DNA from 3 places in the Acinetobacter sp. G18 genome. Region 3 is predicted to be linked to each of the others. Evidence: predicted binding sites of a transcription regulator. Region 3 holds the regulator's gene; each other region holds the start of a gene.

The links. The regulator PhoB, encoded in region 3, activates phosphate uptake and scavenging genes when phosphate is short. The targets are predictions, from matches to a motif close to TGTCATNAANCTGTCATAA.
Region 1: the regulator PhoB is predicted to act here: its motif matches at 2,800-2,818, upstream of NE363_RS05900 (NAD(+) kinase).
Region 2: the regulator PhoB is predicted to act here: its motif matches at 2,121-2,139, upstream of NE363_RS09825 (porin).

The regions. Positions count from the first base shown of each region.
Region 1 is NZ_CP109658.1:1,254,277-1,260,765, forward strand. It holds gene NE363_RS05890 (tetratricopeptide repeat protein) at 1-336, opposite strand, end outside; gene mrcB (penicillin-binding protein 1B) at 357-2,753, opposite strand; gene NE363_RS05900 (NAD(+) kinase) at 2,939-3,847, shown strand; gene NE363_RS05905 (YeaC family protein) at 3,844-4,116, shown strand; gene NE363_RS05910 (glycosyl transferase family protein) at 4,318-5,331, opposite strand; gene NE363_RS05915 (dicarboxylate/amino acid:cation symporter) at 5,831-6,489, shown strand, end outside.
Region 2 is NZ_CP109658.1:2,050,298-2,056,786, reverse strand. It holds gene NE363_RS09835 (DUF6231 family protein) at 1-119, shown strand, start outside; gene NE363_RS09830 (YidB family protein) at 219-809, shown strand; gene NE363_RS09825 (porin) at 917-1,978, opposite strand; gene NE363_RS09820 (HIT family protein) at 2,233-2,646, opposite strand; gene NE363_RS09815 (YARHG domain-containing protein) at 2,665-2,934, opposite strand; gene NE363_RS09810 (hypothetical protein) at 3,569-3,769, shown strand; gene NE363_RS09805 (hypothetical protein) at 4,271-4,495, shown strand; gene NE363_RS09800 (cell envelope integrity protein TolA) at 4,673-5,047, shown strand; gene NE363_RS09795 (class I SAM-dependent methyltransferase) at 5,227-5,994, shown strand; gene NE363_RS09790 (alpha/beta fold hydrolase) at 6,113-6,489, opposite strand, start outside.
Region 3 is NZ_CP109658.1:114,421-120,909, forward strand. It holds gene NE363_RS00525 (AcfC family putative adhesin) at 1-153, opposite strand, end outside; gene NE363_RS00530 (alpha/beta fold hydrolase) at 393-1,589, shown strand; gene phoR (phosphate regulon sensor histidine kinase PhoR) at 1,657-3,015, opposite strand; gene phoB (phosphate regulon transcriptional regulator PhoB) at 3,025-3,735, opposite strand; gene NE363_RS00545 (TetR/AcrR family transcriptional regulator) at 3,991-4,662, opposite strand; gene NE363_RS00550 (SDR family NAD(P)-dependent oxidoreductase) at 4,857-5,690, shown strand; gene NE363_RS00555 (MATE family efflux transporter) at 5,747-6,489, opposite strand, start outside.

The DNA.
Region 1 (6,489 bases), 1.1 Mb from region 3:
TAAACGCTGCGCTTGAAGGGCGTAGCGCTCAGCCTCTGACCATTGCTGGTTTTTGTAAGCTTGCTCAGTTTTTTGCATTAACGTTTTAAAAGCAGGTAATTGGCTTCCATCATCATTAAAGCGTTGGGGCTTTTTCTGCTGAGGAACAATCACCTGTAAACTTTTACGTTGAATATCTGGATGATCATAAGGTGTAATTTTTACACCAGATGGTGTCTCAGTATTCTTTTTCTCAGCAACAGGTGGTGTTTTCTCTTTTGGGACTGAATGATCTGGTAAAGTTGTACAGCCGACCATAAGTACAGCACCAATATAAAAAACACCCTTCTTTAACATATCCTGTTTCCTGTTAACACTTAGTTGTTATAACTACCACTAGAAATCACTCGTGTGTTATTCGACAGATCTTGTTCCATCTGACTTTCACTATCACGAATATAGCTATCGCTATTATCCGGTTGAGATGCTGGTGCTGTGTTATCACTTTGTGGTGCGTATGTTGGATCAACTTGATAATAAGGTGCTGCACATGGCGTAGCACGATGTGGCACTGTATGCGTCAGCATAGGAATATACATTGCGCCAGCACAAGCCTGTGCAGACAAATCACCTGTTGCATGATCAATCCATTGCCACTGTACAGTGTCTGGTTGACGTAGATTTACTGGGGTTTGACGTAACTGTTTCATCACATTAATCCACACAGGTAATGCTCCAGATGAACCAGTTAAGCCAGTTACTTTATTGTCATCTAGACCTAACCAGACTACAGCAACATGGTTACCTGAATATCCAGCGAACCATGAATCACGTGTATCGTTGGTTGTACCTGATTTACCAGCCAATTTTAAAGTAGGTGATAAGCTGTTATAAGCTGCACGACCAGTACCTGAAGACATAACCTGTTGTAGACCATAGTTCATGATATAACCAACAGATGGATCAATTGTTTGTTGTACGTTTAAACCATAACGATCAAGTAAACGACCCTTGGCATCTACTACAGAACGAATTGCACGAGTTGGATATTTAAAACCACCGGTAGCAAAGTTTTCATAAATACCGAGTACTTCCATTGGTGACATATTAACTGCACCAAGGAAAATAGAAGGATAGGCTGGAATTGGTGATTCGACACCAAATTTCTTTAAGTCGTTGGTAAATGTAGATAACCCAAATTCTTGACCTAAACGCACAGCAGAAAGGTTATAAGAGTTCGCTAAGGCTTCACTTAAACTTACAACGCCATGACCACCGCCACTATAGTTTTTCGGTGTCCAGCTTTTACCACCATCTACAGGAATGCTAATTGGCGAATCTTCGATCTTGCTTGCCCAGTTATAACGTCCAGACTCCATTGCGCTTAAATAAATCACTGGCTTCAATAGGGAGCCGACTTGGCGTTTTGCGTCTAGAGTACGGTTGAATCCAGTAAAGTCTTGAGTCGAGCCGACAGCGGCAATCAATTCACCGTTTTCTGGATGTGCTATGAGCACAGCACCTTGCAAGTTTTTCAAACGAGCAGGGTTGCTTTGACTAAGACGTTCTACAGATGCTTTAAATGCATCTTGAACTTGAGTTTGAGCAATTGGGTCCAAGGTCGTAAAAATACGTAGTCCTTGATTGGTTAAATCACTTTCTTGATATTCGGTACGTAACTGACGACGTACAATATCTAAAAAGTCAGGGAATTTTGCAGGGCCTAGGCTTGGTTTACTTAGAATACCTAAAGGACGTGCAATTTCAGTTTCATATTCAGCTTGAGTTAAATAACCCATTACACGCATGTTATTGAGCACTGTGTCGCGACGATTTTTTGCTCCTTCAGGGTTTTTCCAAGGGTTATATAACGATGGACCTTGGACTAAACCGACTAAATAAGCTTGTTGTGCGACATTGAGTTCACGAAGTGGTAAACCAAAATAAAATTGTGAAGCTAAGCCATAACCATTGATTGAATAGTTACCATTTTGGCCTAAATTTACTTCGTTTAAATAAGCTTCTAAAATTTCATCTTTGCTGTAATGCAACTCAATAAGCAAAGCCATTAATGCTTCATTCACTTTACGTTTTAAGGTGCGTTCAGGTGTTAAATAGAAGTTTTTAACTAACTGTTGTGTGAGTGTTGAACCACCTTGGCGACGTCCTCCAGTGACATTACTCACCAAAGCACGTGCTGTACCACGAATCGAGATACCGTGGTGATGATAGAAGTTGCGGTCTTCGGTAGAAATTAAAGCTTCAATCAGTGGTTTAGGAACACTATTAAGTTTAATCAGGACACGGTCTTCATTATGCTGGGTATAAATGCCCCCAATGAGTAAAGGTTCTAAACGGGCCACACCTGTTGATGATGGTTTTGTACTACGTACATCTGCAACCTGATCGTTTGCAAAGCTGAGCTCTAAAACCTGTTCAGGTTCTACGCTATCACCATAGTCGAAACCACGTGTATGCACATACATGTTGCTACCTTGAGCAACAAAGGTTCCTGACTTGTCATAATTACTTGAAGTTTTGTAACCTAATAATTTTAATTCTTGAGTGAAATTTGCTTGGGTAATAGGTGCATTATTATAAATTTCCAAAGGCCGAGCAAACACTTTGGCCGGAATGTCCCAGCGCTGTCCTTCAAATTTTTCACGAATAATATTATCTAAACGAATCAGATAGATACTAAGAGCAATAAAAGCACCAATCACCAAAATTGAAAAAATTAGCGCGAAGAAACCGATACCACGTTCAAACTTCATATAAATGAGATAAAACCCTAAACAATACGCTAATGATGCGATAGCTTGTCATCAATTTGCAATGATAAAACTGTGAATAAATTGAAAACTTAGATTGAATTTTACTGCATCTTGTTGTTATGTTTTTTTAAATTAATCAGGATAATGTTATGATAGCGTAGAATCGCAGCGGAGCTTACTCATTCGTGCAAATTTCACATAAGTCCTTCAGAAACGTCGGGTTAATTGGTCGACCGGATAAATCATCAGTTGTAGAAACACTATGTTTAATTCATGACCATTTGCTAAGTTTAGGCCTAAACCCCATTTTTGATCAGGAAACTGCCGAATTAGTGCCCTATGATCATGCGCAAGTTGTTAGTCGTCACTTATTAGGTGAAGTCGCTGATCTGGTCATTGTAGTAGGTGGAGATGGTTCTTTGCTTCATGCAGCCAGAGCTTTAGTTCGCTACAATACACCTGTTATTGGTATTAACCGTGGGCGTTTAGGATTTTTAACCGATATTAAGCCTGCGGAAGCTATTTTTAAACTTGATCAGGTATTACAAGGTCATTTTCAACTTGATCGCCGTTTCTTGCTTGAAATGGAAGTACGTACCAATGGCGAAGTCATTTACGACGCAATTGCTTTAAATGATGTCGTACTACACTCAGGTAAGTCGGTACATATGATCGACTTTGAACTCAATATTGATGGTCAATATGTTTACCGTCAGCATAGTGATGGTTTAATTGTTTCGACACCAACAGGATCAACTGCTTATGCATTATCAGGTGGTGGCCCAATTTTACATCCGAGTATGGATGCGATTGCATTAGTCCCTATGCACCCCCATACATTATCTTCACGCCCAATCGTAGTCGGTGGGCAAAGTGAAATTAAAATTGTCATTCGCGAAAATCGAGTATTACCGATGGTGAGTGCAGACGGACAACACAGTGTATCGCTCAATGTCGGTGATAGCTTGCACATCCGCAAACACCCATTTAAATTAAGTTTATTACACCCACCAGGTTATGATTTCTATATGGCTTGTCGTACCAAACTGGGTTGGAACCAAGATTTTGAATCTTTTCAAAGAGATGAATCATGAATATTGAACAAATGCTATCTGTTTTAAACCCTGAAATTGTCGAGCGTTTAAAAACAGCCGTAGAGATCGGTAAATGGCCAAATGGTGTTGTCTTGACAAAAGAACAGCGCGAAACATGTATGCAAGCTGTGATTGCTTGGGAGTTAAAGAACTTACCGGAAGATCAGCGTAGTGGTTATATTGACCGTGGAACGAAAGAAGAGGGTGAAGAGTGTGATGATGATCATCACAAGCATGAGCCTGAGTTTAAACCTATTCGTTTTGTTTAAAACTTAATAAGACAGAAAAATTATTTTTGGTTATTCCATACAGCCTTATATAGCATGTTTTTCATAACTCATAGCATATAGGCTTTTATTACTTTTGAAGGATCAAAAGTAACCAAAAATCCTCTGTATCACTGACGATACTTCCTGTATCGCAGTGATACGGTCGACATCCATGTCGACCTTCGCGATAGCATCTGTTAACTACAAATTAATATTGCTTAAATTTCGTGTTTCCCATAGCACTTTTGCTTTTTGCATCGCTTCTTCAAAGCTAACAACAACGCCCATGGTATATAACGCAATACCCATGGTTTCTGTTACTGCCATTTCACCATATTCATGATGCTGCTGACCAAGCCAGACAGCTTTAAATGTTGCCAAGTCTAACTCTTCTTCAATTGGGCTACGTTCAGGTGTAAGCTTTGGCAACTCATGTTCATAGAGTTCACCATTTTTAATACCGCAAATCAGTGTTTTAGCATCGGGGTTTCGCTCAAATTCACCGCCTTCACCTTTAATGACTGCACTATTTTGATAGCCTAAGCGAAGCGCACTATGCTGATGAGAGGTTCTATAAGCCGGATGGAATATCGCTTGTAAGGTTGCTTTCGCGTTAAATGGGTTAATCAGACGGGCTAAAGTATGAATAGGAGAGCGTAAACCCATGACATTTCTTAAAGAAATTAAATCACTTAAAACAGGTGAAATTACTTCTAAAGGTAAGTAAGCAAAATTCTGTTCGGCCAATTGTGTACGGACTTCTTGTTCAGAATGGCAAATTTTATAATCTAAATATTCTAAAACTTGTTCAGTATAGATTCGGTTAATCGTATGTCCAGAAGCGCCGTGCATGACGATTTTGTAGCCGTGATGAGCAAGTGTCAGGGCAGCCAATAAAAACCAAGGGTAATGTTTACGTTTGCCTGCATAAGATGACCAGTCTAGGTCAACGTCTAAAGGTTGAAAATTAAGTTGGTCTTTGGTGGCTTGTACAAAGCCCGCAAGCTCATCAATGGACTCTTCTTTAACACGTAGTAGCATTAAAAAAGCACCCAACTGAACATCAAGAACTTCGCCTTTTAAAATCATGGTAAAAGCCTGATAGGCTTCTTCGTAACTCAGTGATCGAGATCCGGTTTTCCCCTTACCTAAAATACGGACATATTGCGCAAAGGGATGTTCAGCATCTTTATAGATATTACGTTTAGTATTCATGGCAATTCAAAACAGTAAAAATAAGGGGTAGGCAGCTCAAAATGAAATGTCTACAAGGACTTATCAATATGACATAAAAATCTGCTGAAAAAATATCAAAAGTGTTTCTCATACTAAAGTCTTAAGGCTGCATGAGTGTTTTTTGTGCGTATTAGCCAAAATTTTAACCGAATCGTGATTTAATTCGAGTAAACTTTCATGTGCTTTTTTGAGCACTCATATCATAATTTTCTGTGATTCTCCTATATCTTCAGCTTTTTATTGAAAAAGTAAGAGGTTATTTCTGGCTACTCAAAGTGGTTGGAAACTTCAGGTATTCTCCTGTTTTAGAAAACAGCTTTTTTGTTTTCGTTGAGGTAGTAGGAAGGTTTTTTGTTATTAAAAAACCGTTTCCCTTTTGCGGTGTTCATGTGAAAGGTTAGGGCTGTGTATTCGTAAAGAATAGACGTTTCATTTTGATATTTCCAACGGACTTGGAAATATAGATTGAAGTAAAGTTATGGCTAAAAAACCGATTTATAAATCACTTTATTTTCAAGTGATTATTGCGATTATTGCGGGTGTTTTGGTAGGGCATTTCTCTCCAAGTACAACGCAAATTGTTAATGGTGTCGAACATCATATTCCAGGTTTAGGTGAGCAACTCAAGCCATTAGGTGATGCATTTATTCGTTTGATTAAAATGATCATCGCACCTGTTATTTTCTGTACAGTGGTCAGTGGTATTGCTGGTATGGAAAGTATGAAGTCAGTTGGTAAAACTGGCGGTGTTGCATTGTTATACTTCGAGATCGTTTCAACAATCGCACTTCTGATTGGCCTTGTGGTGATTAACATTGCAAAGCCAGGTGTAGGAATGAATATTGATCCTACAACCCTAGACACTTCAGGTATCCAAAAATACGTTACTTCTGGTGAGTCACAATCTACCGTTGATTTCTTAATGCACATTATTCCTGACACGGTTGTAGGTGCATTTGCAAATGGTGAAATCTTACAGGTCCTTCTTTTTGCAATTCTTTTTGGTTTTGCACTTCATAAGTTAGGTGATGCAGGACGTCCAGTTTTAAAGTTAATTGATCAAATTGCACATGTATTTTTTAACATTGTAAATATGATCATGAAGCTTGCTCCATTGGGTGCATTTGGAGCAATGGC
Region 2 (6,489 bases), 1.9 Mb from region 3:
CACATGATAGTGATTTTGCTTTATGGCAATTCAACATTTTGACCTATAAACATGTGCCAGACTGGTTTAATTCAAAGTTTTGGGCGAACCCAGAGAACTGGAATAAATTTCGCTGGTAAAAGGCAAGCAAATCTCTTTCAAAATTTAACAATTTGGCTTTTGCTGTGTTCATAAGAATCCGCGTATGCTCATGTATAAATCATGCATAAGAGATACACATGACAAATTTAAGCAGTATTGTAGAAGTTTTGGCTCAACAAGCTTTAGGTGGGAACCAGCAAGCATCAGGTCAAGGTGGTTTGGGTGGAATTTTAGGTTCTGTATTGGGACAAATGGGCGGTAATACTTCTTCTGGTGCTCAAGGCGGTCTAGGTGGTGTATTAGGTTCGGTATTGGGACAAGTGACAGGCAACAACAATGCACCTCAAACAGGAGGTGGCGTACAAAGTTTATTAATTGCGGTTGTACCTTTAATTTTAGGTTGGGTTCAACAACAAGGTGGATTACAAGCTGCTTTAGAAAAGTTAAAAGGCGCTGGCTTAGGTAGCCAAGTTCAAAGTTGGGTTGACCCAAATCAAAGTAATAGTGAAGTTCCTACCCAGCAATTACAAAGCCTATTTAACCCAGCAGATATTGAGCAAGTTGCCCAGCAGGCTCAAGCGCCAAAAGAACAAGTTTATGGTGCGATCGCATCTGTGTTACCTCAGGTTATTGACTCTTTAACACCTCAGGGTGACAGTACAGATCATCAAGAAGCAAATCAAGACATTCAAAATGTGATGAATCTGGTAAGTGGTTTCTTAAAATAAGAGATATACTTTAAAAAAAGCCGATCATTTTTATATCGGCTTTTTTAGTACGTACAATAAAATAAAAGGGCTTAAGCCCTTTTATTTTATGAAGGATGGTTAATAACTTAGAAGTTATATTCCATACCAGCACCTACAACAGTACGTTTGTCGTCTTGAGCAAGCCAGTCACGTTTTTGTTGAGCAACAATACCGTAGAAACGTGCTTGTTTATTGATTTTGTAGTCTAAGCCTACGCCGTATTGATCAATTTTACGATCTTGTTGACCATCTACAGAAGCTTTAGATGATTGGTATTGTCCTTTTACAACAAAAGGTGTTTCACCAATTTTGTAAGTTATAGCACCAACCCATGCATCTTCTTGTAAGCCTTTATATTTAGTCAACTCATCAGTTGGTTCAGCATGTTGCCATAAACCACCCAACACAAGACCAGTTGCACCAAGCTTGCTAAAATCGTAAGAACCAGTTACACGGTAAGCATCAGAGAAAATATTGCTAAGGCCATAAGCATTGTATTTACCTTGTACGCTGTAGTTAGCAGCAGCAGCCAATGCTAAACCAATGTCTTTATTTTCGTAGCCGAGAGAGCCTGAAACTGAGTCGCCAAAACCATTACGTTTGTCATCGTTACCAGATGCGCCTGGAGTTGGATCAGCAGGCGTTTCACCTTGTTGGAACATTACGTTGAATGTTACACCAGCAAGAAGTTTAGGATCAGATTCAAAGCCAATAACGTTATTTAGACGTTCTTCACCATACATTGTGTTGGTAATATCTAAAATAGTGTGGTCGTTATAGATGTCTTGGTAGTTACCAGCGGCATTTTTGAAGTAAGAGTCAAATTTACCAACTTTCAATGTACCAACATTATTTGATTTGATACCGATATAACGGTTACGTTGACCAAGATCTGTACCATCACCATCAGCATTAATTTGCCATTCAGCTAAATAAACTGCTGACAAGTTATCAGTCAATTTCTCTTCGCCTTTTACCCCAATACGAGACGCGTTAGAGTTAACTTCGGTAACGTCACTTTTACCATCGAAATTTTTGTTGTCAACTTGGTCAATGGTAACATTGAGTTTACCGTACAAAGTTGGCGCTGCTTGCACCGCGTTTACGCTTAGAGTTGCAACTGCGGCAGCGAGAAGCAATTTCTTCATTGAGATTTCTCCAAAAGGTATTTTTAAATGGCGTATGCCTAGCTAACTTTTATTTTCTAGTTGGCTTATGTACAAAAAGTTACAGAAGCTCACCAACTTGCTAAGAAGTATCTGTAAACTTTGTGACAGTGGAGTGAAGAAGAAATGACAGTTTTATGACAAATAAGAATTAGAAATACTTTATTTTATTTTGATTTTATTACACTTTTTAAATAAAAAAAGCGGAGCCTAAGCTCCGCTTTTAACTCTTTAAATCAAAGAGCTGCTTTAATTTTTTCGGCTAAAGCCTTGATTTTATCTTGATCTCCTAATTGCGCAGCATGTTTACCAAGCTGGTGAACATTTGTTGGAATTAGGTGAAAGTGAACGTGAGGGACAGTTTGTCCAGCAGCGGCCCCAGATAATTGCATGAGAACAATACCATCTAGGTTTAGTGCTGTTTCCATTGCTTTCGCAATCTTTTGCACAATCTGGATGGTGTAAGCTGCTGCCTCAGGGGGTAAATCAAGTAAAGTTACTGCAGGAGTTTTTGGAATAACTAATGCATGACCATCGGCTTGGGGCATAATATCCATAAAAGCTAGAACTTGATCATCTTCATAGAGTTTTATCGCTGGAAGTTCACCACGTAAAATTTTTGCGAAGATATTTTGATCATCATATGCCATGAATTATTCCTTTAAGTACTATTTACACTTCAATTCTTTTTGACGTTCTTTAATTGCGTCTAGACGTTGCTGCTCTTTATCAGAGAATTTTGGCTTAGTCGTATGACAGTTTTCATTACCATATTTTTCTTTAGCATCTTGGTCTTTAAAGCAAAAGCCTTTTGATGCATAAATCAAATTGTAATCATCTTGCAATTTTTGACATTCTTGCTCAGGTGTTGCAGCTTGAGCACTGAAGCCGGCAAGAGATACCATTCCAGTGAATACTGCAACCAATAATTTATTCATGAGCTTTTCCTCAGTTAAGGTATGAACCTGTACTCAATATAAGGTTTATTCCCAATATTTCAATGACTATTAATTACTCAAGTGTTATTAAAAATCATGTTTTATCTTATAATACAAAAAAGCTTTACATATCAATATCTTTTTTAAAATTTAAATTAAATCAATTGGTTATATTTTATTTTAGATTAAATAATAAAAATATATACATAATAAATATTTAAAACGATTATTAAAATTTCATAGTGATGAATTAAATACGCTATATGAGTAACATCGGTTCTTGTTTATGTAATCAAGAAAATTTCTATATTTCTTTAAATGAAAACTGTTTATTACGGTCATTGCAGTTTATGGCGAAAAAAAACGGGTATGGGAGCGAATGCGGGACTTTGGTCGAAGAAAGCTTTTTGTATAAAGTCAAAACATGAATGGGTAGGTTAGCGAACGCTCATAAAAGTTTCGACCCTTTGCCTGTTATTGAGGAATTCTTAAAATACTTCGAATAACATCTTTTTAATTTTATATCTTTTAATATTTCTTAAGTGTTCGTTACATAAATGATGTGTGTTCACTGTTGAATATATCCGGTATTTAATTGAGCATGAAATGACATAATTTAAAAAGGATGAATCACATGATAGATGAAGAAAAGCCTTTAAACTTTGAAGATGATGAAGAGCCTCTTGATTTTGAAGATGAAGAATTTATAGACGATAAAAAAGAGGATGAAATGTATAACTCGATCACTAAGGATGGATCTAGCGTTGATCCTGCCGATGACGGAACAAGACATATTCGCCCTGAAGATGGTGATCCGATAGAACTTGATGAGTAAAAACATCAATTTAAATAATATTATTCTTTTTAATATTTAAGTATAAGTGTAATATCCGATCGCTGTCACAAACAGCAAAAGTCCTGAATGATCAGCGCAAAAAATCAAAAGGGTAGAGCCTGCTTACAAAGCGGGCTTTTTATTTTTTGTATAAATTTAAACTGAAAAATTGGCTGAATGAGAAGAAAATATTCTTGTTTTTAAACTAATAAAATATGCATCAAAATAATAGCTTACACCTAAATACTCCACTTATTTATAGTGAGCATTTAAAAGAAGCACGAATGTAAATAATAAAAATAAAAAAAGTAGAAAAGCCATAAGTTAAAGCATATCGTTAAATTATTTAGGTATTTTACACAATTTAACATTTTATGCAAATTGGTTTGCATTTTATTAAGATTTGTTAAAAATCGATCAAAGCCTGATCGTTTTAAATATATGACAATTTTTGTTTAATTTGATAGGTTGTTTTATTTTTTACAACAATGGGTAGGCTGTATGGAAAAATTGTTATTCGCTTTTGCTGTGGTGCTGACGCTGAATGGTTGTGCATCACTCACCCATAAAGCTGATGAAAATTATGTTAGCAAGTCACCAGTTACTCCAGTGAATACCGCATTTAATGGAACGAAAGTACCTGAGCATGGAATTTTTACTGAGCAAGATATTGCTAACATGCCTGAACATTCAAATATCAATTCACGTTATGAGGTAGCATTTTAATAAGTGAACAGAATTTGAAATTGAATAGTTAAACTAAATAAACTGGTCAATTAGCTGAAATATTAAATTTACTAGCATTCTATTTAGTAAAAGCTGCTAAGTATAAAACCACCAGTTTGGTGGTTTTTAAAAAGATAAAATGTTAAATTTTAATCATTGAAAAAATTGGTTTTATAAATGAAAAGTATCATTATTTTTACTTCTATATTTTTATTATGCGGGTGCGCAATTAATACTAAGTCATTATCATCACCAAAAAGTAATGATGATAAAACGATATTAGAAGCTGAAAAATATAAGCAACAATATCAGAAAAAAATCTTTCGAACTTGGGATGTCCCATCATCTTCATCTGGTATGAGTGCTAGTGTTAAAGTTTTTTTAACTGACACAGGTCAAATTGAGCAAATTATTTTTCTTGATAAAGAAGACCCAAAGTTTAAATCAAGTATTGAAAAAGCTATATGGCGTTCAAGTCCATTTAATTTACCTACTAATCCTGAGGTTCGTAAGCAAGCTAGAAAATTCAATATAAAATTTATATCTAAGTAAATTTTTCAATATGAACTTGTTCTTTACTTCAAGAAACCACCGGCAGGTGGTTTCCTTGTTTTTATAGTGAATTTTACGATTGATTGATAACTTTAGGTTATTAATTATTTAAAAACTAATCATTATTTTTTATCAGCTTTTTCTTCTATGTTTAGTTTATCGAAAAAGAGGAATAAGCCATGTTGAATCAACATGAGATTAATTTAAAGCAGTACCACAATAAATCTTTAAGTTATTTGAATAGCACCGCTCATTCTGAAGGGGTTGAATTTGATAAATTTATTAAAGAAATTGAGAAATACCCAAATGCGGTTGTTTTAGATTTAGGTTGTGGTGGTGGTCATGTGGCTTATAGCGTTGCTCACCATGCTGATCTGGTTTTTGCTTATGATTTATCTCATGAAATGCTCGATACTGTTTCAAAAGCTGCCAATGACCGAAAAATAAAGAATATCTTTGTACAACAAGGTATAGCTGAAGATATGCCTTTTACAGATGAACAGTTTGATGTAGTCATTAGTCGATATTCTGCTCATCACTGGCAACATGTACCAACGGCCATGAAAGAAATAAACCGGGTTTTAAAACCTAATGGTACCGTTATTTTTGTTGATATTGTTAGCTCAAGTTTTCCCATATTAGATACCTTTTTGCAAACTATAGAAGTGATTCGAGACCCGAGTCATGTAAGAAATTACAGTATTAAAGAATGGGTTTACTTTATTGAGGACGCTGGCTTTGAGTTAACTGCTTTAGATAAACAATCACTCATGCTAGATTTTGATAGTTGGGTACAGCGTATGAAAACACCTGAAGATCAGATAAAAACGCTTAAGTATCTACAAGAAAATGCATCAGATATTGTCAGAAAATATTTCAACCTTCAAAAAGACGGAAGTTTCGAAAGTAAGGTAGGGTATTTTGTATTTAAAAAGATATCTTTTTAACTCGGTTGTATGTTCAAGATTTCTAATATTAGCAATCTTCAAAACTGATCAAATATACAGTTATGGTTTATAAAAAATGAAAAAGCCCTTTATATCAGGGCTTTTTCGTAGTCGTTTTTTAAATTATAGTCGAACGTTCCGTCAACCAATCTGCCAGTTTAGGCCAAAATTCTTGTGCACTTGCTTGGCTAGACATCAGTCCTAAATGACCTCCGGGAATAAGGGTAAAGGTTACATCTTGGCTACTGGTTAATTGACTTAATGGCTGAGCAGCATCTGCTGTGACTAATTGATCGCTACGACCTGCACCGACTAAAAGAGAACAAGCAATATTTTTTAATTCAATTTTTTTATCTTTTAATTGAATAGAGCCTTGATTCAACGGATTTTGTAGCCATACGTTGAATAACATGTCCTGATTAATACCACCAGGATAATCAATCATATTGTTTAAAAAACTACTTAATGTGGCGTGCTCTTGTACAAATTGAAGGT
Region 3 (6,489 bases):
GCCCGTTTTATTGGTGAATTGTTTGGCGGCTTCTTTTATTGCGGGTGCTGGACCACCAGGACCATACACTTGCACATCTGCAAAGCTATGGATAGATACAGAACCGAGAATAAGACAAATTAGGTACGGTATAAATTTATATTGTTTTGACATTTTAATCGCTGTAGTAATTAGGAAAATATCAGCATATATTTTTTATTATTTAAACGGGATTAATTTTTGCAACTGTATTTATATTACATATTTTTAAAATATAGTTTTATTAAATTTCAGTAAATCTGTTTTAATGTGTTTTTAGATTGAATATAAATTATAGATAATTTTATGGTAATTTATATTTTATAAATTGATTATTTAAATAGATGCAATGTAAATAATAGAAGAGTAATCCCTTGATTAAAAAAAGTAATTCGTTTTTTAAAATTTTATTTAGTAGTGCTTGTTTAGTGTCTGGCTCTGCTATGACTGCGTCAATTACAGATTTGAACAAGCAAATTGTGAACGATAAACCAGGTTCAATACTGTCTATAGCACAGCAAGATGTAACGAATTTATTTCCTCACGCCGATCAGCGTTTGTTAATAAATTATCGTAGTCGAGGTGTGAACGGTGAACCTATCGTTACCTCAGCATTTATTTTACTACCAAAAGGAACACCGCCTAAAAATGGCTGGCCTATACTTGCTTGGGCACATGGTACGACAGGAGTTGCTGACACCTGCGCACCTTCGGATGACTATGTAGGTGGCCCAGTTCATTCATATCAAGAAGTTGCTTCTAAAGCTTTAGATAGCTGGCTTGCACGAGGCTACGCAGTTGTTGCACCTGATTATCAGGGTTTAGGTACACCGGGTGGGCATCCTTATATGAATGCAAAAAGCCAACTGCATACGGTGGTCGATGCCGTACGAGCATTACATGTGTTGAAGCCAAAAGATTTCAATAAACAGTGGTTAGTCATGGGACATAGCCAAGGTGGGGCTGCGGCAATTGCAGTATCTGCTTATGGCCAAAAAGATGCGCCTGAACTGGATTTAAAAGGAGCGATTGCGCTTGCGCCAGGCGGTTATCAATATGAAGGTATTGCAGAATATGTGAAAACTAATCCGAACCCAGAACCTAGTGTGGCTGCTTTTTTCCCGATTGTATTATTGGGCGCACAAGCAGCTGAACCAAGCATTGTTCCTGAAAACTTAGTCAGTCCAGAAATGAACACTGTGCTGACTCAAGGACGTAGCCGCTGTTTATCTGAACTTCAATCTGATTTGAAGAAATCTCCTTCGAGTATATTTAAAGCTGATGCGGACTTAAAACCTCTTTTGGCTTATCTAAAACAGCAGTCGATTGAAAATATGGTGCCGACTGTACCGTTAATGATTGTTCAAGGTTCTAAAGATCATTTGGTTGACCCGAGAGGAACATATGCTTATTACCAACAGCTATGTAAATTAAAAAAACCAACCATTTATCAAACGATTGATGGCGGAGATCATCGAGATGCCCTGCGTCAAAGCAATACTTTCGCTACCAACTTCTTAAACGTTATAGAGAAAAATCAGATCAAGTCGTATTGCTCGACTTCTAAATAAACAGAGTGTGATTTTCACAAAAAAGCCGACTTTTTATGAGTCGGCTTTTTATATATGAGGGGTAATTTTAGGTCATGTTATATAGTCTTTCTTTTGGAAAAACTGCGGTAAATGTTGACCCTTCATTTTCTTTAGATTGCACGTCTAAATAAGCGCCGTGTTGCATCAGCACGTGTTTTACAATCGCCAAACCTAAACCCGTTCCACCTGTTTGACGACTACGGTCGCTATCTACACGGTAAAAGCGCTCAGTCAGCCGCGGCAAATGTTTTGGGTTAATCCCAATGCCTGTATCTTGTACGCTAAAGTAAGCATGTTCACCATCGTCGTGCCAACCAATGGTAATCGTTCCGCCTTTTGGTGTGTACTTAATGGCATTGGTAATTAAGTTACTAAATGCACTAGCAATTTCCATGTCTGAACCAATGAGGTCACAGTGGCTATCAATATGTAAATTGAGCGTGTGTCCATAATCGGCATTGTAAGCCTGAGCATCATCAAAGAGTTGATTCATTAAACTCGGCATTTCAATAATCTGATTTTTTGCAATTTTTTTGTTGTTTTCTAAATTCGATAACAGCAATAAATCATTCACTAACGCATTCATACGTTTGGTTTGTGATTGCATTTGGTCAAATGCACGTTTCCAGCGTGGGCTAATATCTTCTTGATCGGTAAATGTTTCGATGTAGCCACTGAGTACAGTTAATGGAGTACGTAGTTCATGCGAAATATTGTCGACGAAGTCTTTACGCATTTGCTCAAGGTTATGCATACGAGTCACGTCATAAGCGACAAGTAAGCGGCTTTCACCACCAAACCGTGTGAGTTTGACTTGCACATAACGATCATCATCAAAGTTGGAATGTAGCTTAATGCCGTCAGGTGCCTGATCAATGTTGTTAAAATATTCAATAAAAGTAGGCTGGCGCAAAATCGTTAATAAGTTGCGACCACGGTCGAGTGGGCTAATACCCAATAAACGCTCTGCGGCAGGGTTCCACCATTCAATTTGATGTTGATCATCAATGAGTACAACGGCTTCAGCTAGCGCAACTAAAGAGGATTGAGCGCGGTCAATCAGCCCAACCATTTCGGCTTGAACAATACGTTCCTGACGCTGAGCACGATACACATTAAACAATAGTGCCCCCCAAATACCACTTAAGTTGGGAGGAACATCGTAAGGATTGTTGGCAATCCAATCATTGACCAAATATAAAGAACGTAACTGGAGTGCAAAAAACACCACGAAGGCGATAAAAATACAGCTCCAGAAATACCCAACCCCTAAACCGACTAAACCCGCAATAATCAGGAAAAATAATAAAAGCCGTAAATCTTGTTTAGCAAACGTCCATAAACTACTGTAACGAGAAAGTTTTTGTTCACGTACCTGTTCAGGGACGGGGTAGGGTTCATACATAAATTTTGGTTAACCTGCGGCTAAATCTGCACGTGTTGAGAAACGATAACCTGTACCACGTACTGTCTGAACAAATCGGTCAACACCAAAAGGTTCTAAGACTTTACGTAAACGACGAATATGTACATCGATGGTACGATCTTCGATGTATACATTACCGCCCCATACCTGATCGAGCAACTGCGCACGTGTATATGCACGCTCTGGATGGGTCATAAAAAATGCAAGCAAGCGATATTCAGTTGGTCCCATATCTAAAATACTGTTGCCAAAGCTTACACGCTGGCTTACAGGATCAAGAATTAAACCATTGGCATCAATCGTTTTTTCACCGCTTAATGCATTTGCACGGCGTAGAACTGCTTTAATACGAGAAACCAGTTCACGTGTTGAAAATGGCTTAGTCATATAGTCGTCTGCACCGGCATCTAGACCTTGTACTTTGTGGTCTTCTTCTCCGCGAGCGGTGAGCATAATGACTGGAATTTCTGCTAAATTTTCATCGCGTTTTAAGCGGCGGCATAAGTCGACACCACTCACCCCTCCAGGTAACATCCAATCGAGCAAGATAAGCGCCGGACGTTGGTCGACGATAATTTGATGAGCCTGTTTAGCATCTTCAGCCTGTAAACATTGAAAGCCTGCCATGTCCAAAGAAGTATGGATCATTTCACGAATAGGAAGCTCATCATCGACAATTAAAATGTAGTCATCTTTCACAGCGTAATACCTTGTAGATTTTAACGGTGAACCGTTTTGTAGTTATGACAGGCTTATTACAAAGATTAATTATGACAATTTCATTGCAGAAAAGTCTATAAAATCGAATTTAGCAATAATTTGTGACAAAAATACGGCAAGCACATGACCGAATGATGACAGGAAAACATAAATTTTCTTAAAATCATTCAAGGTGTTATCAGTTTGCTTTCCTATAGGTTTCTTAGGTCAAAGTCGTGTCAAAAAACTTTAATATTATTTTGAAACTTGTGCCAATAAAGATAAGAAAACAATACGGCAAGCTGTCAAAACTTGCTCTAGAGACTGCTCAAAGCCTCCCATCACCCAGCGAATCGCAATTTGTGTCACGTATCCGTTTAAGCCAGTTGCGATTAAAGATAGCTCATTTTCATGATGTTGAATTTGCGGCATGGTCAGCATAACGAAAGCTTGAATCATACGATCAAACTGAGCAAGTGTTTCCTGAATGGTGGCCTGATTATGTAATTCTTGAACCAGAACTGCATCAACATAGATGATACGAGCTAGTCTCGGATCGTCTTTTAAGGTTGTCAGCAGTGCTCTTAAACCCGCATCGACCATTTTTTCTGGATCTGGCGCAGCTTTAATCACAGCTTGCATTAAGTTTTGTTGTAACTCTTCAATCATTTTTAAAAAGATAGTTTGGAATAAATCCTCACTCTTTTTAAAAGATTCATAAAAATAGCGCTCGGTGAGTTTTGCTTCTTGGCAAACATCTTTTACCGTCACTGAAAAAAAGCCGAGAGTTCCATAAGTTGCAATACCTGCTTCAATCAGTTTTTCGCGGCGTGCCTCTTTACGCTCAGTAAGAGATAACCCTTTGAACTGACGTTCTTTACTCACAGTTTTTGTTTTCTTTTTACTGGTTGAGTCGTTTGTCGCCATAAAAAATGGTTTCCTGATTTATCGGTTTTTCGGCAAATATGGGCCTATGATAAAGCCGTCAGCAGAATTGTGCCAATCTATCTGAAATTACAGTGTACTATATTGACAATGAATATTGTCAAAATTATATTAAAAGAGTCTAAAGTGCACATGCAATGAACCGATTGTGCAAATCGAAAAACAAAGGATGGACAATGAAAAATTTTAAAAACAAAGTCGCTGCAATTACGGGCGCAGGTTCTGGCATTGGGCAACAACTAGCAATTCTCTTGGCAAAACAAGGCTGCCATCTTTCTTTGAGTGATATTAATGAAAAGGGCTTAGAGAAAACTGTTGAGCTATTAAAACCCTACAGCAACATTAGCGTAACAACTAAAAAGCTGGATGTTTCTGACCGTGAAGCGGTAAAACAGTGGGCACAGGAAACCGTGCAAGATCATGGCTCTGTTAATCTCATTTTTAACAATGCCGGCGTTGCCTTAGGTTCGACTGTAGAAGGCGCGACCTATGAAGATTTAGAGTGGATCGTTGGAATTAACTTCTGGGGTGTGGTTTACGGTACTAAAGAATTTTTACCGTTTATTAAGCAAACTCAAGATGGTCATATTATTAATATTTCGAGCTTATTTGGTTTAACCGCTCAACCTACTCAGTCTGGCTATAACGCTACAAAATTTGCGGTGCGTGGTTTTACCGAGTCATTACGCCAAGAGCTAGATATTGAAAAATGTGGCGTAAGCTCGTTGTGCGTACATCCGGGTGGTATCCGTACCAATATTGCTAAAGCTGCAAAAATGAGCGATAGCTTGAACACTTTGGGTATGGATCCGACAAAATCGATTCAAAATTTTGACAAGTTATTGCGTACCCCACCAGAAGAGGCGGCTCGTCAAATTCTGGATGCAGTTTTGAAAAATAAGCGTCGTTTACTCATTGGTAGTGATGCAAAAATTCTGGATGCATTCCAACGTTTATTCCCGACAGGATACCAACGTGCTTCAACCATTGTGACCAAATTAATGAAATAACTTTTAATGTAAAAAAGCCATCAAATGATGGCTTTTTTTATAAGGCTTAATGCATTCTAAATAAGAACTTTGATCTTCTTTTTCTTCCAAATAAACTGATAATACAAGCCTTGAACAATACAGAGGCTGACAAATGCCAAAGCATAAGCAAACCAAATTCCTTTAAGTCCCCACATAGAGCTAAACCAGTAAGCACATGGAATTTCAATAAATAAAATAGCCGATATGTTTAATAGCATTGGGGCTGTTACGGTACCACTGGCACGCATGATGGATGCAAAAATAGCACCTGCACCAAAGAACAAAATTGCCCAAAGTACAATAAATAAAAGTTGCTGCCCTAACACCACCACAGTTGGGTCGGTAATGAATAAAGCCATTAAATATTTTGAAAATAGATAGCCCAGTGCGATTAGGGTACCTGTAAATAAAAAGTTCATACCTAGAGCCGTGCGGGTAACACGTGCAAGTAGGTCTGATTTACCTGCACCAATGGCTTGTGCTGCAAAAATTGAAGCTGCAATTGAGATTGATAAAGCAGGAAACTGAATATAGTTGAGTACTTGGTTTACAGCACCATATGCAGCTGTCGCATGAGCGCCAAAACGGTTGACTAAACCTACAATCACAAGTCCTGCCATAGAGGTGGTAATCATTTGAATACCAGTTGGCACACCTAGGCGCAAAATGATTTTGCTTAAATCTGGGTTATGACGAATATGCTGCAAAAGTTGGCGGTTCGGTCGAAGCGGATGCTTTTTCTTGTTTAGGTAAATCGCCAGAAAAATTAGGATAGCCA